Regions from separate parts of the Enterobacter bugandensis genome, predicted to be linked through region 2. Evidence: predicted binding sites of a transcription regulator. Region 2 holds the regulator's gene; each other region holds the start of a gene.

Region 1 (6,556 bases), 1.3 Mb from region 2:
TTCGCTCGCCGCGACTTCATCCTGGAACGCGGCATCCAGACGGCCTGCCGCCAGGTCAGAGTAGATCAGATCCTGGTTCTGGTAAGCCACCACGTCGACGCCCTTCTCGCGCCAGTTGGCATTCGCGTAACCTTCCTGGGTCGAGCCCTGGAGCACGCCCACATGCTTGCCTTTCAGCGAGTCGATGGTCGGCTGGATCGGGGAACCTTTCGCGGCAATCAGACGCGAATCCGCAGCGTAGAGCTTGTCGGAGAAGGCAATCTCCTGCTGGCGTTTTTCGGTGATGGAGAGAGAAGAGATAATGGCGTCGATTTTCTTTGCCTTCAGCGACGGGATTAACGCGTCGAAGTCGCTGCCCACCCATGTGCATTTCACTTCCATACGTTTGCACATTTCATTTCCCAGATCGATATCAAACCCCACGAAATCGCCTTTCGCATCCTTGGAAGAGAATGGCGCGTAGGTTGCGTCTGTACCGATACGAACCGTCTGTGGAAGCGCTGCGTAGCTACCTGCCGCCGCACTTAACCCCACCAGCAAAGACAGAGCCAGAACCGTCTTCTTCATACATTTACCCTCAAGTACCGTGATTTTATTATGTATTGTGTTGTGTGTTGTGTTGCAGGCTTCTCTTGCAGGTCTTATGCCACATTGCCGTCTGGTCAAAAGTTCGACGTTAAATATGTTAATAAAACGTTGCGATATTGCCTTAATGGTGAAAGATAGCAGGTCTGCCGAACGAACCGGAAAGAGAAAAAGGGAAAAAGCGAATTAAATGTCGAGGATATGATCGCCGTTGCATAATTGCCCTGAAACAGGGCAACGTCTCTTTTCATGCACAGCATTTGTGCACAGAATCAGGCTCCCTGCCAGCGGGTGAAGAGGTCTTCGGGCAGGTCGATGTCAAACTGATCCAGCACGCGATTGACGGTCTGATTAATCACATCGTCCAGCGACTGCGGTCGGTGATAGAACGCCGGCACCGGCGGCATGATCACCGCGCCCAGTTCGGCGGCCTGGGTCATGAGGCGCAGATGGCCCAGGTGCAGCGGCGTTTCCCGCACGCAGAGCACCAGCGGGCGGCGCTCCTTCAGCACCACGTCCGCCGCGCGCGTTACCAGCGTGTCGGTATAGCTGTTCACAATCCCGGAGAGCGTTTTGATTGAACAGGGCAGGATCACCATACCGGCGGTTTTAAACGAGCCTGAGGAGATGCTGGCGGCGATATCGCGGGCATCGTGAACCACGTCCGCCATCGCCTGGACATCGCGCAGGGAGAGATCCGTTTCAAGGGAGAGGGTTTGCCGCGCCGCCTGGCTCGTCACCAGATGCGTTTCCACTTCTGCCACGTTACGCAAAACCTGTAGCAGGCGTACGCCGTAAATCGCGCCGCTGGCACCGCTGATGCCTATTATGAGTCGTTTCATGATTTCGCCCTTGCTGAATTCTGGGCTGACTGTGCAGGATTTTGCGGGGAGTTGCAAGTGAGGGCGAGCGCCCTCACCTGCGGAGACATTAACCTTCGTTGTGCATCTCTAAGCTTTCGAGATCGTTTTGCAGCTGAACGGCTTTCGCATCGTCGTTGCGCAGCGAATCAAGGTAGTCGAGGTACTGCTGGTCAACGTCTTTCGTCACGTAGACGCCATTGAACACGGAGCATTCGAACTGCTGAATCTCCGGGTTCTCGGCGCGCACCGCGTCGATGAGATCGTTCAGATCCTGGAAAATCAGGCCGTCGGCCCCGATGATCTGGCGAATCTCATCCACTTCACGGCCGTGAGCAATCAGCTCGTTGGCGGTTGGCATATCAATGCCGTACACGTTCGGGAAGCGAATCTCCGGCGCGGCAGACGCCAGGTAGACTTTCTTCGCACCCGCTTCGCGCGCCATCTCGATAATCTGCTCAGAGGTGGTGCCGCGAACGATGGAGTCATCCACCAGCAGAACGTTCTTGTCGCGGAATTCTGCGCGGTTGGCGTTCAGCTTACGGCGCACCGACTTACGGCGCAGGTGCTGGCCCGGCATGATAAACGTGCGGCCAACGTAGCGGTTCTTCACGAAGCCCTGACGGTACGGCTTGTCCAGAATGCGGGCGATCTCCAGGGCGATATCGCAGGAGGTTTCCGGGATAGGAATCACCACGTCAATGTCGAGATCGTCCCACTCGCGGGCAATCTTCTCGCCGAGCTTCGTGCCCATATTGACGCGCGCGCTGTAGACGGAAATCTTGTCGATGAACGAATCCGGACGGGCAAAATAGACGTATTCAAACAGGCACGGGTTGCTGACCGGGTTGTCGGCACACTGACGGGTGAACAGCTGGCCCTTCTCGGTGATATACACCGCTTCGCCCGGCGCAACGTCGCGCAGGAATTCGAAGCCCAGGGTATCCAGCGCCACGCTCTCAGAGGCAACCATATATTCGGTACGGCCATCGCCGAGGTCGCGCTTGCCCAGAACCAGCGGACGAATGCCGTTTGGATCGCGGAAGGCGACCATGCCGTGACCGATGATCATCGCCACGCAGGCGTACGCACCGCGGATCTGGCGGTTGGTCGCGGCAATGGCAGCGAAGATATTGTCTGCTTCCAGCGGGTAGTGACGGAAGTTATCCAGCTCGCTGGCGAACACATTGAGCAGGATTTCTGAATCAGAGGTGGTGTTAATGTGGCGACGTTTCTCTTCGAACAGCTTCTTACGCAGCTCATGAGCGTTGGTCAGGTTGCCGTTATGGGCAAGCGTGATGCCATACGGTGAGTTGACGTAGAAAGGCTGTGCCTCAGAGGCGCTGGAACTGCCAGCAGTAGGATAACGAACGTGACCGATCCCCATATTACCTTGCAGACGCTGCATATGGCGGGCTTCAAACACATCGTTTACCAGGCCATTGGCCTTACGTAAACGGAAGCAGTTGTTTGCATCAATGGTGATGATACCCGCAGCATCCTGCCCACGGTGCTGAAGCACCGTTAACGCGTCATAAATCGACTGGTTTACCGGCATGAAACCGGCGATACCGACAATACCGCACATTCGTCTTTTCCTCGTTAAGCCACATCTCAGGGTTTATGCCCTGGGCAAAAAACTCGACGAGCTTTGCAGATAGTCAAAGAACCATCTGATGATGAAGCTGAACTCTGGAATGAGCTGCGATTTTTGCCAGTCTTCGCTTTTGGAGAACCCGGTGAAGGTATCCAGGAAGAACAGGATCGCGGCCACAATCAGCACGCCTCGTAATGCCCCGAAACAGATCCCGAGTACCCTGTCCGTTCCTGACAGACCGGTTTTCTCGACCAGCTGACCTATCACGTAATTCACGATAGCGCCGACAATCAGCGTCGCGATAAACAGCACCGCGATGGCGATTCCATTTCGGACCAGTTCATCTTCAAAGCCCGTGAACCAGACAGACAGGTAAGTGTAGTAATGACTGGCAACAAAGAAAGCACAACCCCAGGTTACCAGCGATAACGCTTCACGAACAAAGCCACGGATCAGGCTAACCAGACAGGAAAAACCAATCACCGCAATGATGGCGTAATCAATCCAGACCATATGTGTCCCACGATTAAACGCCCTGTCATCCAGTTCGGGGCGAATTCTAACAGAAAAAGAAAACGTTTGCGTAGGGATTTCCTTCCCGCGCGTAAATAAAAAAGGCGCTGAAAAAATGTTCAACGCCGTGGCTTATCGCCTCTCTCTAAAGGAGCAGGTCGTACTTAGTTCGCGCTGTAGCTCATCACCACACCACTCAGCCCGGAGATCTGCTTCAGCTCGCCCAGCGACCCTTTCAGCTTGTCTTTCGACGCCTCCGGCCCCACGAGGATACGGGTGATTTTACCCTGCACCGGCGTGGAAGGTGAAGTGTAAACGCGATAGCCCGCGCTGCGCAGTTTACCCACAACCTCGTTGACTTTATCGGCGTTTTTCAGCGCCCCCAACTGCACAACGTAGGCTTTGCCGGTCGGCGCTGCGTCTTGCTTCGCCGGTGGTGGGGTTTCAGACGCTGCAGCCAGCTGCTCTGCTGCTTTATCTCGCTGTTGCTGAGGCTTCGGCTGCGGTTTCTCTACCGGCTTCGGTTTTTCAACAGGCTTAGGCTTCTCTACCGGTACCGGATCGATCTCGATGTTGTTATTCGCCGCCAGACGCGACGGGTCGAGTGACGGTGCAGCGGCATCGCCCGCGCGAACTTCTTCCGCCGCCCCTTCAGGCGGCTGAGCAGGCAGCGCCTGAGTCGCCGCAGGCAGCATATCCGGCTCATCGCGGTCGCCCGGCTTCGGCACCAGCGGAATGGCTGCAAACTCGTCCTGATAATGTTTTTTCTGCCCGTCGAGCAGCCCGGGAAGAATAATCACCCCGAGCGCGACCAGCACAATGGTTCCTGTTAAACGGTTCTGAAACTTACTCGCCACCGGTTCTCCCCGCGTCCATCACTTCCATGACATGTGCCACCGTGTGGAAAGAGCCACACACCAGCACGGTATCTTCTGGTTTAGCATCCGCCATCGCGGCATGCCAGGCCTGCGCCACGCTACTGTAGATTGCACCTTTGCCGAGATGTTCCATCAACTGCTCAGCAGTCGCACCGCGCGGCCCCTCCAGAGGAGCACAATACCAGCTATCGACCACACTCTCCATGCAGGCTAGCGTGCCGCCGATATCTTTATCATGAAGCATACCGATAACCGCCAGCACGCGCCCGGTTTTTGGTAACGATTTGAGACGTCCTGCGAGATACGCCGCCGCATGCGGGTTGTGCGCCACATCCAGAATCAGACGCGGTGACTCGCTGACTATCTGGAAACGACCCGGCAGCAGCGCATTCTGAATGCCGTCACGGATCGCCTGCTCACTTACAGCTAATCCGCTGGCGCGCAGTGCCGCCAGCGCGGTTGCCGCGTTCGGCTGCGGTACCTGCGGCAGCGGCAGATTCTCCAGCACGCCCTGCGCATCGCTGAAGCGCCAGCCGTTGCCCTGCACCTCATACTGCCAGTCAACGCCTCGGCGCAACAGATGTGCGCCCTTCTCTTTCGCCACGTCGGCAATGGTATGCGGCATGTCCGGCTCGCCCACCACGGCGGGCTTATTCGCCCGGAAAATACCGGCCTTTTCGCGGCCAATGCTTTCACGGTCCGGGCCCAGCCAGTCGGTATGATCCAGCGCGATGCTGGTGACCACCGCCACGTCCGCATCCACCATATTGGTGGCATCCAGACGCCCGCCCAGCCCCACTTCCAGGATCACCACGTCCAGCTGCGCCTGTTTGAACAGCCACAGCGCCGACAGGGTGCCGTATTCAAAATAGGTTAATGAGATTTCCCCGCGCGCCGCTTCGATAGCCGCGAACGACGCCGTATGGGCAGATTCCGCCAGCTCGGTGTTCTGCACCCGCACGCGCTCGGTATAGCGCACCAGATGCGGTGAGCTGTAAACGCCAACCTTGTACCCCGCCGCCATCAGGACTGACTCCAGCGTGCGGCAGGTCGTCCCTTTACCGTTAGTACCTGCAACGGTGAACACGAACGGAGCCGGTTTCAGCACGTCGAGACGCGCGGCAACCTGGCTTACGCGCTCAAGGCCCATATCGATGGTTTTACTGTGCAGGTTTTCCAGATAAGAAAGCCACGCGGCCAGGGGCGACGTGGCTTGGGGAATGCTTTTATTTTCCATAATGCCCGGTTGTCATTAACAGGTTATAAAGCAAAAGGGCAGCGCCATCTGGCCCTGCCCTTTTCAGTTATCAGGCCTCGGGTTCCTGATCCGGTACCACCACGCCTTCGCGCGGCTCATCCGGGTTAGGCGCTGGCAGATTCATCAGCTTCGCCAGAATGCTGGCCAGTTTCAGGCGCATTTCCGGACGGCGGACGATCATATCGATAGCGCCTTTCTCAATGAGGAACTCACTGCGCTGGAAGCCCGGCGGCAGTTTTTCACGAACGGTCTGCTCGATGACGCGAGGACCGGCAAAGCCGATCAGCGCTTTTGGCTCAGCGATGTTCAGGTCACCCAGCATCGCGAAGCTTGCGGAGACGCCACCCATGGTTGGGTCGGTCAGCACGGAGATGTACGGCAGACCGCGCTCCTGCATTTTCGCCAGCGCCGCAGAGGTTTTCGCCATCTGCATCAGAGACATCAGCGCTTCCTGCATACGCGCACCACCGGAGGCGGAGAAGCAGATCAGCGGACAGTTATCTTCCAGCGCCTGCTCAACGGCACGCACGAAACGCGCGCCGACCACGGAGCCCATTGAGCCGCCCATAAAGGAGAACTCAAACGCAGCGGCAACCACCGGCATCTCGTGCAGGGTGCCTTTCATGACGATCAGCGCGTCTTTCTCGCCGGTCTCTTTCTGTGCAGAGGCCAGACGATCTTTGTATTTTTTGGAATCGCGGAACTTCAGCACGTCTTTTGGCTCAAGCTCGCTGCCCAGTTCTACCAGAGAACCTTCGTCCAGCAGGCTATGCAGGCGGTTGCGCGCCGACATACGCATGTGGTGGTCACACTTCGGACACACCTCGAGATTGCGTTCCAGCTCTGCACGATACAGAACCTGGCC
Region 2 (6,556 bases):
AAAACGCTGGAAGAGATCGTTCGCAGCTCAGAGGGTGGCGTTTTTAACAACGCGGCTCAGGTGTGGAACCACACTTTCTACTGGCACTGCCTGGCACCGAATGCCGGTGGCGAACCTGCCGGTGAACTGGCAGCCGCCATCAACGCCGCCTTTGGCAGCTTTGCTGAGTTTAAAGCGAAGTTTACCGATGCCGCCATTAAGAACTTCGGTTCTGGCTGGACGTGGCTGGTAAAAGAGGCGGATGGCAAACTGGCTATCGTGTCCACGTCTAACGCGGGCACCCCGCTGACCACCAGCGCTACGCCGCTGATGACCGTGGACGTGTGGGAACATGCTTACTACATTGATTACCGCAATGCGCGCCCGAACTACCTGGAGCACTTCTGGGCTCTGGTTAACTGGGACTTTGTCGCGAAGAACTTCGCCGCGTAAGAGACACGCAGAAGGGGTAACCCTTCTGCGTTTTTGCTTATTCAGCCGTGCAAACCGCTTCAGGCTGTTTTCGGCCGGACATCATCACCAGCAGCAGGCCGAGCGCGGCAATAATCGCCCCCATCACCGGCACAAAACTGTACCCCAGACCGCCTGAAATCACGGCGCCTCCGGCGGCGGCACCCAGCGCATTGCCGAGGTTGAACGCCCCGATATTCACGGAAGACGAGAGACCCGGCGCCTCATGGGCGACACGCATCACGCGCATCTGCAGCGGCGGCACCACGGCAAAGGTGGCAGCGCCCCAGACAACCATCGCAATCGCCGCGCCGAATTCATTCTGCGCCAGCCACGGGATCGCGACCATAATGACAATCAGCAGGGTTAAAAAGCCCTTCAGCGTGCCGCTCACGGAACGGTCAGCAAATTTCCCGCCGAGATAGTTGCCAATCGAGAAGCCGACGCCAATCAGCACCAGCATCGCGGTAACAAAGAGTGGCGTTGCGTGGGTAATGTCGTGTAAGACCGGCGAAATATAGGTGTAGAGGGTAAACATCGCTCCTGCCCCCAGCACGGTGGTCAGCAGCGCGGAGAGTACCTTCGGGCGCATCAGCACCGACAGCTCTCTGCGTACATCAGGGCGTTCACCCGCACTGCCTTTTGGCAGGGAGAAGAATAACGCCACCATCGCGACCACGCCCAGTCCGGCCGTCGCCAGGAAGGACATCCGCCAGCCAATGACCTCGCCCAGCCAGGTTGCCGCAGGAACACCGCCGATGTTAGCGATGGTCAGCCCCATAAACATGGTGGCCACGGCGCTGGCCTGCTTGTGTTTTGGCACCACGCTTGCGGCCACGACCGAGCCCAGACCAAAGAAGGCACCGTGGTTGAGGCTGGTCAGAATGCGCGACAGCATCAGAGTGGTGTAATCCGGCGAAATGGCCGAAAGCACGTTGCCCAGGGTGAAAATCGCCATCAGGAAAATCAGCGCATTGCGGCGCGCACGGTGCGAAAGCAGAAGCGTCATCAGCGGCGCTCCTACCATCACGCCGATGGCGTAGGCGCTGATTAACATCCCGGCGGCCGGGATCGAGACGTCCACGCCCCGGGCGATAACGGGCAGTAACCCCATCGAGGAGAATTCAGTGGTGCCAATCCCAAAAGCGCCAATCGCCAGGGCCAGCAGGGGAAAATTGATTTTCATGCGTCAACTCCGGATGCCGTGTCATGTGGTGACACAGAACAAAGAAGCGGAAAGCATGACATCAATCACAAAAAATGAGAAGTTAACAAAATGGCAAAAGATTTTTGCCAGAGAAGTAACAATCGGAGCGTTCGGGAGGGAGAAGGCTCTCCCCCCGCGTAAATCAATGCAGCGCAGCCGTCAGGCCAGCCGCCACAATCAGCGCCAGCACAATAACGGTGGTGAACAGCGAAAACTTCAGATCGGAACTCATCAATTTTTCTCCTTTTAATCCCCCCACGAAAAGTGAGCTTGCTCATTTTTGCACAGTTTACGTCAAAAATCTTCCTGGATTTAAGCTGATAAACACTTTACCTCTTCCCCTTTTCATCAAGATAGGCCAAAATTCCACGCTAAATTTATTAGCGTACCGGCCATTGACCCCCTCCTGACGTCCCGTGTCGTTTTCCCGGCGTGCCGCAATTCAAAATTGCGTGATAAGGGTGAGAGAAGGCAAACGTTTACCTTCAAGTTTTTCAGGAGTTTAGGATATGGTCTGGAGTGACATTTAATGGCAACAATTAAAGACGTAGCAAAACGCGCAAACGTTTCCACTACAACCGTATCACATGTAATTAACAAAACCCGTTTTGTGGCGGAAGAGACGCGCAACGCCGTCTGGGCAGCGATCAAAGAGCTGCACTACTCGCCAAGCGCGGTTGCGCGCAGCCTCAAGGTTAATCACACCAAGTCTATTGGTCTGCTGGCGACCAGCAGCGAAGCGGCCTATTTTGCCGAGATCATTGAAGCGGTAGAAAAAAACTGCTTCCAGAAAGGCTATACCCTGATTCTCGGCAACGCCTGGAACAGCATTGAAAAACAGCGCGCCTACCTGTCGATGATGGCGCAAAAGCGCGTGGACGGCCTGCTGGTGATGTGTTCAGAGTACCCGGAATCCGTGCTGTCGATGCTGGAAGAGTATCGCCATATCCCTATGGTGGTGATGGACTGGGGCGAAGCGCGCGCCGACTTCACCGACTCCGTTATCGATAACGCCTTCGAAGGCGGTTACATGGCGGGCCGTTATCTGATCGAACGCGGCCACCGCGAGATTGGCGTGATCCCGGGTCCGCTGGAACGCAACACCGGCGCGGGCCGCCTGGCCGGTTTTATGAAAGCGATGGAAGAAGCGCTAATCACCGTGCCGGAAAACTGGATCGTGCAGGGCGACTTTGAGCCGGAATCAGGCTACCGCGCGATGCAGCAGATCGTCTCCCAGCCGCACCGTCCAACCGCCGTTTTCTGCGGGGGCGATATCATGGCGATGGGCGCCCTCTGTGCGGCCGACGAGCTGGGTCTGCGCGTACCGCAGGACATCTCCGTGATCGGGTATGACAACGTGCGCAACGCGCGCTTCTTCACGCCAGCGTTGACCACCATTCACCAGCCGAAAGATTCGCTGGGTGAAACCGCCTTCAATATGCTGCTGGACAGGATCGTCAACAAGCGTGAAGAGTCGCAGTCCATTGAAGTTCATCCTCGCCTCATCGAACGCCGTTCCGTTGCGGATGGCCCGTTCCGCGACTACCGTCGTTAATCTCATTGCGGAGCCAGTCAGTCTGGCTCCCGCAGCCACTCCCGGTTAAGCGTTTCGCTGTCCCCCAGATAGTCCAGCAGCCAGGCCATCGCCGGCGAGACATCATTTTGTTGCCAGGTGAGGCAGCAGGCCGCATCCGGGAACGGATTCTCCAGCGTTAGCTCAACCCACTCACCGGTGTCGATTCGCGGACGTGCAAAATGGGCGGGCACCATGCCTACGCAGAGCCCGGCGCTGAGGCACGTCGCCGACGATCCCCAGTCAGGGGCGACAACCCGCCGCTGGTTGTCCAGCAGCCAGGTAATTCGCTTCGGCAGCGAGCGGGAGGTATCTTCCAGCACCAGCGACGGCCAGCTGCGCAGCGTATCATCGCTCAGCGGCACTTCCGTCGCCGCCAGCGGATGATCGCTTGCCACCACGCATTTCCAGCTCAGCATCCCCATATCGCGAAAGGCGTAACGTCCCCCGACCGGGATCGCCTGGGTCGCGCCAATCGCCATCTCTACCCTGCCGTCCGCCAGCGCATCCCAGACGCCGTTGAACACCTCCTGCGAGACCCGCAGTTCTACGTCAGAGAAATGCCGATAAAAATCGACAATCATCTGCCGGGTGCGCTCGGGCTTAACGATATTATCCACCGCAATGGAAAGGTGCCCCCGCCAGCCGTTCGCGATCTGCTGGCACTGCTCGCGGGTGATCTGCATTTTTTTGATAACAGAACGTCCTTCCTTCAAAAACCACGCCCCTGCGGGCGTTAATTCAACATCACGATGCCGCCGTTCAAACAGCGGTACCGCCAGCCACTCCTCAAGCTGTCGCACCGTATAGCTGATGGCTGAAGGGACGCGGTGCAACTCCTGCGCCGCTCCGCTAAAGCTGCCGTTACGCGCGACAGCATCGACCACTTCAAGAGAATAATCGGACCACATTTTCTGCCTGCAAAAAATTTGAATGCACCCGCCAAATATTAGCGTTTCACAAGCGGCTTTGCACTCCCTACACTCAGCGCCAACATATACCTGCCTCCTCAGGAGAATAAAACAGTGCAACCCAGGAAAGGTTTTTTAGTCTGGCTCGGCGGCTTAAGCGTGCTGGGCTTTTTGGCCACCGATATGTACCTGCCGGCGTTTGCCGCCATGCAGGAAGATTTGCAAACCCCTGCTGCCGCCATCAGCGCCAGCCTGAGCCTGTTCCTGGCCGGTTTTGCCTTCGCGCAGCTGCTCTGGGGACCGCTTTCGGATCGCTTTGGGCGTAAACCGGTGCTGCTGCTGGGGCTGGCCATTTTTGCCGTGGGCTGCCTGGGGATGCTATGGGTGCGCGATGCCACCTGGCTGCTGGTGCTGCGGTTTGTTCAGGCGGTCGGCGTCTGTGCCGCGGCCGTGACCTGGCAGGCGCTGGTCACCGATTACTATCCGGCGAACCGCACTAACCGTATTTTCGCCACCATCATGCCGCTGGTAGGGCTCTCACCGGCCCTCGCCCCGCTGCTGGGAAGCTGGATCCTCGCGCACTTTGACTGGCAGGCCATCTTTGCCACACTGTTTGCCATCACGCTGGTGCTGATGCTGCCGGCGTTCGCCCTCAAGCCCGCGCATAAAAAAGAGGCGCACGCAGACGCGAAGCCGATTACCTTCACCTCCCTGCTGAGCGCGAAAGCGTATCGCGGCAACGTTCTGATCTATGCCGCCTGCTCGGCGAGCTTCTTCGCGTGGCTGACCGGCTCGCCGTTTATTCTGCACGATATGGGCTATAGCCCGGCGGCCATTGGCCTGAGCTACGTTCCGCAGACCATCGCGTTCCTGGTGGGCGGGTACGGCTGTCGCGCGGCGCTGCAAAAATGGGAAGGCCAGCAGATGCTGCCGTGGCTGCTGGTGCTCTATGCGCTGAGCGTCATTGGCACCTGGGCCGTTGGGTTTATTCCGGGCGCGGGTCTGGCCGAAATATTGATTCCATTCTGCGTGATGGCCATCGCGAACGGGGCGATCTACCCTATCGTTGTGGCGCAGGCGCTGCGTCCGTTCCCGCAGGCGACAGGCCGTGCGGCTGCGCTGCAGAACACCCTGCAGCTGGGGCTGTGCTTCCTGGCAAGCCTGGTGGTCTCCGCGCTGATTGCCACGCCGCTGCTGACGACAACCAGCGTGATGCTGGCTACCGTTGCGCTGGCCGTCATAGGCTATCGCATGCAGGCTTCCGCGCAGGATGAGAGCACGCAGGTAGAAACCTCGCATGCCTAATCGCGCCAGAAACTATGTTAATTTTCAGTGATTAGGTTGCTAAGAATTTTCTATTGAATCACCAAATTTTGAGGCCTATACTAAATTTGGTTCGATTAAATACGATAAATATTATGTGTTAACGGGAGCCGGAGTGCTCCCGTTTTACCATGGAAGGCATTTCGGCAAGGGTTATCTCCCTTCCTCTGTTCTACGTCGGATACTAGCCTCGCGGTATTTACCGTGAGATTTCTCACAAACCAAAAAAGCGTCTACGCTGTTTTAAGGTTCTGATCACAGTAGGGTGATGGAGAAGCTATGAGTTCATCGTGTATAGAAGAAGTCAGCGTTCCGGACGATAACTGGTCCCGGATCGTCAGTGAACTGTTAGGTCGGGCAGGCATCACTATCAACGGATCATCCCCATCGGATCCTCAGGTTAAACATCCCGATTTTTTTAAACGCGTGTTGCGCGAGGGGTCGCTAGGCCTGGGGGAAAGCTATATGGACGGCTGGTGGGAATGCGAACGGCTGGACACTTTTTTCGCCAGCGTGCTGCGTGCTGGTCTGGAAAAACAGCTCCCCCGTAATCTTAAAGACACCCTGCGTGTCGCCTCTGCCCGTCTCTTTAACCTGCAAAGTAAAAAGCGTGCCTGGATCGTCGGCAAAGAGCATTACGATCTCGGCAACGATCTGTTCAGCCGCATGCTGGACCCCTTCATGCAATACTCCTGCGCCTACTGGAAAGAGGCGTCGACGCTTGAAGAGGCTCAGCAGGCCAAGCTGCGCCTGATTAGCGAGAAATTGCAGTTGCAGCCCGGTATGCGCGTGCTGGATATTGGCTGCGGCTGGGGCGGGCTGGCGTATTTTATGGCGAAGCACTACGGCGTCAGCGTGGTCGGCGTCACCATTTCCGCTGAACAGCAAAAAATGGCGCAGGAGCGGTGCCTGGGGCTTGATGTGGATATCCGCCTGCAGGATTACCGGGACCTGAACGAACAGTTTGACCGGGTCGTTTCCGTGGGCATGTTCGAGCACGTCGGGCCGAAAAATTACGACACCTATTTCGAGGTGGTGGACCGTAATCTGAAACCGGACGGTATTTTCCTGCTGCACACCATCGGCTCTAAG
Region 3 (6,556 bases), 350 kb from region 2:
AAGAGGCGATCGATCCTTACATGGTCGACTGGTCGACGATCACGGCCTCCAACCTACCGTTCCGCTTCCAGCAGGCTCCCGGAGCGCATAACTCGCTGGGGCGCTACAAATTCAACATGCCAAGTTCAGATGCTATCTATCTGCACGATACGCCGAACCACAATCTGTTCCAGAAAGATACCCGGGCACTGAGTTCAGGCTGCGTGCGCGTGAATAAAGCCTCGGAGTTGGCCAACATGCTGCTGCAGGATGCGGGCTGGAACGATACGCGTATTTCTGACGCCCTGAAGCAGGGTGATACGCGCTACGTGAATATTCGCCACAACATTCCGGTTAATCTTTATTATCTGACAGCGTTTGTGGGTGAAGACGGTCGCACGCAGTACCGTACAGATATTTACAATTATGATCTCACCGCGCGATCCGGCGCACAAATTTTGCCAAAAGCGGAACAATTAATCAGGTAAATGAAGTAGTTCGGGAAAAATGATTGTCGTAAGTTATGGTGAATCGGGGCCAATATCGCTGTAAGCCGCGTATTCACTGGGGTTGGGCGCCTTGACGTACCCTGTTTTGCCAGTTAAGGTGCCCTTCGTGCGCTAAGCATATTACGATTTCCTTGACCTGTAGACCTGATTATCATGGACAAATTTGACGCTAATCGCCGCAAGCTGCTGGCGTTAGGTGGTGTTGCGCTTGGCGCAGCGGCCATCTTACCGACGCCAGCATTTGCCACCCTCTCGACACCTCGTCCGCGCGTTTTAACGCTCAGCAATCTTCACACCGGTGAGTCGCTAAAAGCGGAGTTTTTCGATGGCAGAGGCTATATTCAGGATGAATTAGCAAGACTCAACCATTTTTTCCGTGATTTCCGCGCGAATAAAGTAAAAGCCATCGACCCAGGACTGTTTGATCAGCTTTTCCGCCTTCAGGGCCTGCTGGGCACCAGCAAGCCGGTGCAGCTTATTTCTGGTTATCGCTCAATTGATACCAACAATGAACTGCGCGCCCATAGCCGTGGGGTAGCGAAAAAAAGCTACCACACGAAGGGACAGGCAATGGATTTCCACATTGAAGGCGTTTCGTTAGCCAATATTCGCAAAGCCGCGTTATCTATGCGCGCGGGTGGTGTAGGATATTACCCACGTAGCAACTTTGTGCATATTGATACCGGGCCGGTTCGGCACTGGTAATAACGAAACACAGGAGCAGTATGAACTATCGTATTATTCCGGTTACCGCGTTCTCCCAGAACTGTTCATTAATCTGGTGCGAGCAAACCAAACTGGCCGCGCTTGTCGATCCCGGCGGTGACGCTGAGAAAATCAAGCAGGACGTTGCCGACAGCGGCGTGACGCTGATGCAGATTTTACTGACGCATGGTCACCTCGACCACGTAGGCGCAGCGGCTGAACTGGCTAAACACTACGGTGTGCCGATTATTGGCCCGGAAAAAGAAGATGAGTTCTGGCTGCAGGGGTTACCCGCCCAAAGCCGCATGTTTGGCCTTGATGAGTGTCTGCCATTGACGCCCGATCGCTGGCTGAACGAAGGAGAGCGCGTTAACGTAGGGAATGTGACTTTACAGGTGTTGCATTGTCCTGGGCATACGCCAGGCCATATCGTCTTCTTTGACGACCAGTCCCGTCTGCTGATTTCCGGCGATGTGATTTTCAAAGGTGGCGTAGGACGCAGCGATTTTCCGCGCGGCGATCACGGGCAGCTGATTCAGTCGATTAAACAGAAGTTATTGCCGCTGGGTGATGACGTAACGTTTATCCCTGGACACGGTCCGATATCGACGCTGGGCTATGAACGGCTCCATAACCCGTTCCTTCAGGATGAAATGCCTGTCTGGTAACCGGCATAAAAAAAGCCTGCTTAACGCAGGCTTTTTTGTGGGCGCAAATTACAGGACGGCGACAATAGCTTCGCACAGTGGCGCCATGTTGTCAGGGGTCATGCCTGCAACGTTTACGCGGCCAGAGGCTACGGCGTATACGCCAAACTCTTCACGCAGACGCAGAACCTGCTCTTTGGTCAGGCCGCTGAACGAGAACATACCGTTCTGTTTGATGATGAAGCTGAAGTCGCGGTCAGCGCCTTTCTCAGCCAGGGTGTTCACAAACAGCAGGCGCATGCGCTGGATACGCTGACGCATATCGTTCAGCTCTTGTTCCCAAATCGCGCGCAGCGCATCGTTGCTCAGAATGGTCGCAACAACAGACGCACCGTGTGCCGGCGGGTTAGAGTAGTTTGCGCGGATAACGGACTTCATCTGGCTGAAAGCGCGATCGGCGGTCTCATCGTTAGCCGCAACCAGCGTACAGGCGCCTACACGCTCATTGTACAGACCGAAGTTCTTGGAGTAGGAGCTTGCAACGATCAGCTCCTGATGTACGGCTGCGAACGCGCGCAGGCCTTCAGCATCTTCTTCCAGACCGCGGGCGAAGCCCTGGTAGGCAAAGTCAAACAGCGGCAGCCAGCCTTTTTCTACGGACAGCTTCGCCAGGTGTTCCCACTGCTCAAGCGTTGGATCGATACCGGTTGGGTTGTGGCAGCAGCCGTGGAACAGCACCACGTCACCCGCCTGCGCTTCGCTCAGGCTTGAGAGCAGGCCGTCAAAGTCCAGAGAGTGATTGGCCGCGTCGTAGTAAGCATATTCACGCACTTCCAGGCCCGCAGAGTTAAAGACACTCTTATGGTTCGGCCAGCTTGGATTGCTCACCCATACGCGCTTCACAGAGGTGTTTTTCGCAAGGAAATCCGCCGCCACGCGCAGCGCGCCGGTACCGCCAGGGGTCTGCGCCGTGCGGGCACGTTTGTCACTCACAATTGCGCTGCCTTTACCGAACAGCAGCTCCTGGGTGCAGCGACCAAATTCAGGGATACCATCAATACCGAGGTAGTTTTTGGTGGTTTCGTTTTCCAGCAGATACTGCTCAGCTTTCTTAACGCTGGTCAGTACCGGAGTTTTGCCGGTTTCATCTTTATATACACCAATACCCAGGTTGATTTTGCCAGGGCGGTCGTCGGCACGAAACAGATCGGCCAGGCCCAGAATAGGGTCGGCAGGAGCGGCGGTAATGTTCTCAAACATGACGAAGTTCCATTGTGATTACAGAAGTGAAATCCGCTATCAGGTTAACGGTAGATTTACAAAATGCCAACCGTTTGCGACGAAAAGCGTGCGGCTTTTCAAAAGTCGCCATTATTTTCTGTCAGGCATAAAAAAACAGGGCCGAAGCCCTGTTCATTATGCATATAACAAAGTGGTGTTCTGATTAGAACTGGTAGGTTACACCCACAGCAGCCATATCGTCGTTGCCGTTCAGACCGCCAACAGCTTTCGCGTAGTCGGTGTCTTTATCCAGCAGGTTGATGTAGTAGTCAGCCCACACGTTGAAGTTTTTGTTGAAGTAGTAAGTGGTACCAACCTGGATGAATTTAGCCAGGTCTGCATCGCCACCGCTGAAGCCGCCGACGGCAGCCAGGTCTTTACCTTTGGTCTGCACGTAGGAGATTGCTGGACGCAGGCCGAAGTCGAACTGGTACTGAGCAACCACTTCGAAGTTCTGAGTTTTGTTAGCAAAACCTGCATCACCGCTAGAACCGGTACGGGTGGTGTTACGGGTTTCTGCATAGGTAGTTGCCAGGTAGAGGTTGTTAGCGTCGTATTTCAGACCCACGCCCCATGCTTCAGCTTTATCACCCTGGCCATCAGCTTTCTGGTTCAGAGTACGGTTAGCGTTGCTGTAAGATGCGATTGCACCGAAGCCTTCGCCGAAGTCGTAACCCAGAGAGTAACCTACGCCGTCGCCGTTAGAGGTTTTAACGTCAGCACGGTCATTTTTACCCTGGTACTGTACGCCCAGGCTCAGACCGTCAACCAGACCGAAGAAATCGCTGTTACGGTAGGTCAGCAGGCCGGTGCTGCGGCTGGTCATAAAGTTATCAACGTAGTTACCGCCCCAGGTCATACCGGAGAAGGACGGCGCCATATCGGTGTATGACTCAACGTCGTATACGATACCGTAGTTACGACCGTAGTCGATGCTGCCAGCGTCGCCCGCTTTCAGACCAGCAAAGGCCAGACGGTTTTTGTTAGCCTGAGCGGTGTTCTCAGCCTGGTTAGCCATGAAGCGGTATTCCCACTGGCCGTAACCGGTCAGCTGGTCGTTGATCTGAGTTTCGCCTTTGAAACCGATCTGCGCGTAGGTAGCGTCGTTATTGTTAGTGTCATCGCCGGAGGTCACGAAATCGTGCTCGGCGTTAACTTTACCGTAGAAGTCCAGTTTGTTGCCGTTCTTGTTATAGATTTCTGCAGCGTTAGCTGCACCGGCTACCAGCAGGGCAGGGATTACCACTGCCAGAATATTGCGCTTCATCATTATTTATTACCCTCATTGGTTTTTTTATGACACTCGCCACTGCCGTCAATAAATTCTGTCAATAAATATTTCCGGAACTATTGATGAGAGTTTGGTGTCTTTATGTATCTGACAGGCATCTTTCCATTCACCGAAGCGTTTCGCTAGCCTGAAAGTGCTACAATTCTCAAGATTGAGTTACAGAAAGAAAATATGTGTAACTAAATGTGTATTTTTGGGAACTTTGTGAACCATCTCAAATTTCAGAACCCCCTGGCGAATTAAGCATCGGTTTGTTTCCTATATATATGAATTCCTTATGATTAATTTGGATAAAGGCAATTCCTATAAGCGAATGTTAAACGACTCGTTTTTTCTTATGACCCTAAAAAGACTTCTGGATGGCTGAAAAATTGGTTGAAATTTGTGCTATTACTTCAGAATGTAATAATCGCAATAAGAATGAGGTTAATTTTTTGTGGCTGGATATTTCGCGGAAACAAAACGTAACAGGTAGCGGTTGTGACGGGGTAGTGGTTTAAAAACGCTGACTTTACGCTGACAAAAACTGACAGGGCAGAATAAAATAATGGCCAGCAAATGCTGGCCATTGTCTGTTGCGTTGCTTAGAAGCTGGCGTTGCGTGGTGTACGCGGGAACGGAATTACGTCACGCACGTTCTGAACACCAGTAACGTAGGCGATCAGACGCTCGAAGCCCAGACCGAACCCAGCGTGCGGAACGGTGCCATAACGGCGCAGATCGCGATACCAGCTGTAGTCCGCAGGGTTGAGACCCATCTCTTCCATGCGCGCGTCAAGCACGTCAAGACGCTCTTCACGCTGAGAACCACCAATGATTTCACCGATGCCCGGCGCCAGTACGTCCATCGCTGCCACGGTTTTCCCGTCTTCGTTAAGGCGCATATAGAAGGCCTTAATGTCTTTCGGGTAGTTTTTAACGACAACCGGCGCTTTGAAATGTTTCTCGGCGAGATAGCGTTCGTGCTCAGACGCCAGATCGACGCCCCAGTAAACCGGGTTCTCAAACTTCTCACCGCATTTCTCGAGGATCGCTACCGCGTCGGTATAGTCCACCTGCGCAAAGTCGGCAGAGACGAAACGCTCCAGACGTGCCACAGCATCGCTGTCTACGCGTTCGGCGAAGAACTTCATGTCGTCAGGACGCTCTTCCAGCACCGCTTTGAAGACGTATTTCAGCATCGCTTCTGCGAGACCTGCTACGTCATTCAGATCGGCAAACGCCACTTCCGGCTCCAGCATCCAGAACTCCGCCAGGTGGCGGCTGGTGTTGGAGTTTTCGGCGCGGAAGGTTGGGCCGAAGGTATAGATCTTAGACAGCGCACAGGCGTAGGTTTCGCCGTTGAGCTGGCCGGATACCGTCAGGAAGGCTTCTTTACCAAAGAAGTCTTTGTCGTAGTCGACTTTACCTTCCGGCGTGCGCGGCAGGTTTTCCATGTCCAGCGTCGAGACGCGGAACATTTCGCCTGCGCCTTCCGTATCGGACGCGGTGATCAGCGGGGTAGACACCCAGAAATAACCCTGCTCATCGAAGAAGCGATGCAGCGCCTGGGCCAGCGTATGACGCACGCGAGCCACCGCACCAATCAGGTTGGTACGCGGACGCAGGTGTGCGACTTCACGCAGGTATTCAATGCTGTGACGTTTTGCCGCCATCGGGTAGGTGTCCGGATCTTCAACCCAGCCGGTCACTTCAATGGCAGAAGCCTGGATCTCGAAACTCTGGCCCTGGCCCGGGGATGCCACAACCACACCGGTGACGATAACGGAACAACCCGTTGTCAGGCGCAGAACGTCATCATTGTAATTGGGCAGAGAATTATTAATGACGGCCTGTACAGGATCAAAGCAGGAACCGTCATAGACGGCAAGGAAGGAGATGCCAGCTTTAGAATCTCGGCGAGTACGCACCCATCCGCGCACGGTGACCTCCTGGTCAACGGCGACACGGCCCTGGAGTACGTCGGCTACAGGCACAACGCTCATAATATTCTCTCTGTTAATAGTCGGAAAAAATAAACACTTGTCCACCCCAAGACGGGGGGATATCTATGTTACCTGCCAACCGCTATCAGACAAGTAAATTTCGCAGTCAAAAGAGAAGAATTGAGAAATAAATAAGGGAAGGGAGCCCTGAAGGCTCCC

What was found. Region 2 encodes PurR, which represses purine synthesis genes. Its sites were predicted from a motif close to CANGCAAACGTTTGCNTG; they were not measured.
Region 1: a site for PurR is predicted at 3,611-3,628, ahead of cvpA (colicin V production protein). Genes of this name have one in related genera too.
Region 3: a site for PurR is predicted at 3,164-3,181, ahead of DG357_RS07960 (amino acid aminotransferase). Genes of this name have one in related genera too.

The regions. Positions count from the first base shown of each region.
Region 1 is NZ_LT992502.1:3,324,181-3,330,736, forward strand. It holds gene argT (lysine/arginine/ornithine ABC transporter substrate-binding protein ArgT) at 1-567, opposite strand, end outside; gene DG357_RS16050 (UbiX family flavin prenyltransferase) at 858-1,427, opposite strand; gene purF (amidophosphoribosyltransferase) at 1,516-3,033, opposite strand; gene cvpA (colicin V production protein) at 3,067-3,555, opposite strand; gene dedD (cell division protein DedD) at 3,720-4,412, opposite strand; gene folC (bifunctional tetrahydrofolate synthase/dihydrofolate synthase) at 4,402-5,670, opposite strand; gene accD (acetyl-CoA carboxylase, carboxyltransferase subunit beta) at 5,741-6,556, opposite strand, start outside.
Region 2 is NZ_LT992502.1:2,006,578-2,013,133, reverse strand. It holds gene sodB (superoxide dismutase [Fe]) at 1-432, shown strand, start outside; gene DG357_RS09870 (MFS transporter) at 470-1,636, opposite strand; gene cydH (cytochrome bd-I oxidase subunit CydH) at 1,800-1,889, opposite strand; gene purR (HTH-type transcriptional repressor PurR) at 2,187-3,212, shown strand; gene punR (DNA-binding transcriptional activator PunR) at 3,230-4,141, opposite strand; gene punC (purine nucleoside transporter PunC) at 4,256-5,446, shown strand; gene cfa (cyclopropane fatty acyl phospholipid synthase) at 5,744-6,556, shown strand, end outside.
Region 3 is NZ_LT992502.1:1,655,221-1,661,776, forward strand. It holds gene ldtD (L,D-transpeptidase) at 1-467, shown strand, start outside; gene DG357_RS07950 (YcbK family protein) at 642-1,193, shown strand; gene DG357_RS07955 (MBL fold metallo-hydrolase) at 1,214-1,861, shown strand; gene DG357_RS07960 (amino acid aminotransferase) at 1,910-3,100, opposite strand; gene DG357_RS07970 (porin) at 3,285-4,391, opposite strand; gene asnS (asparagine--tRNA ligase) at 4,997-6,397, opposite strand.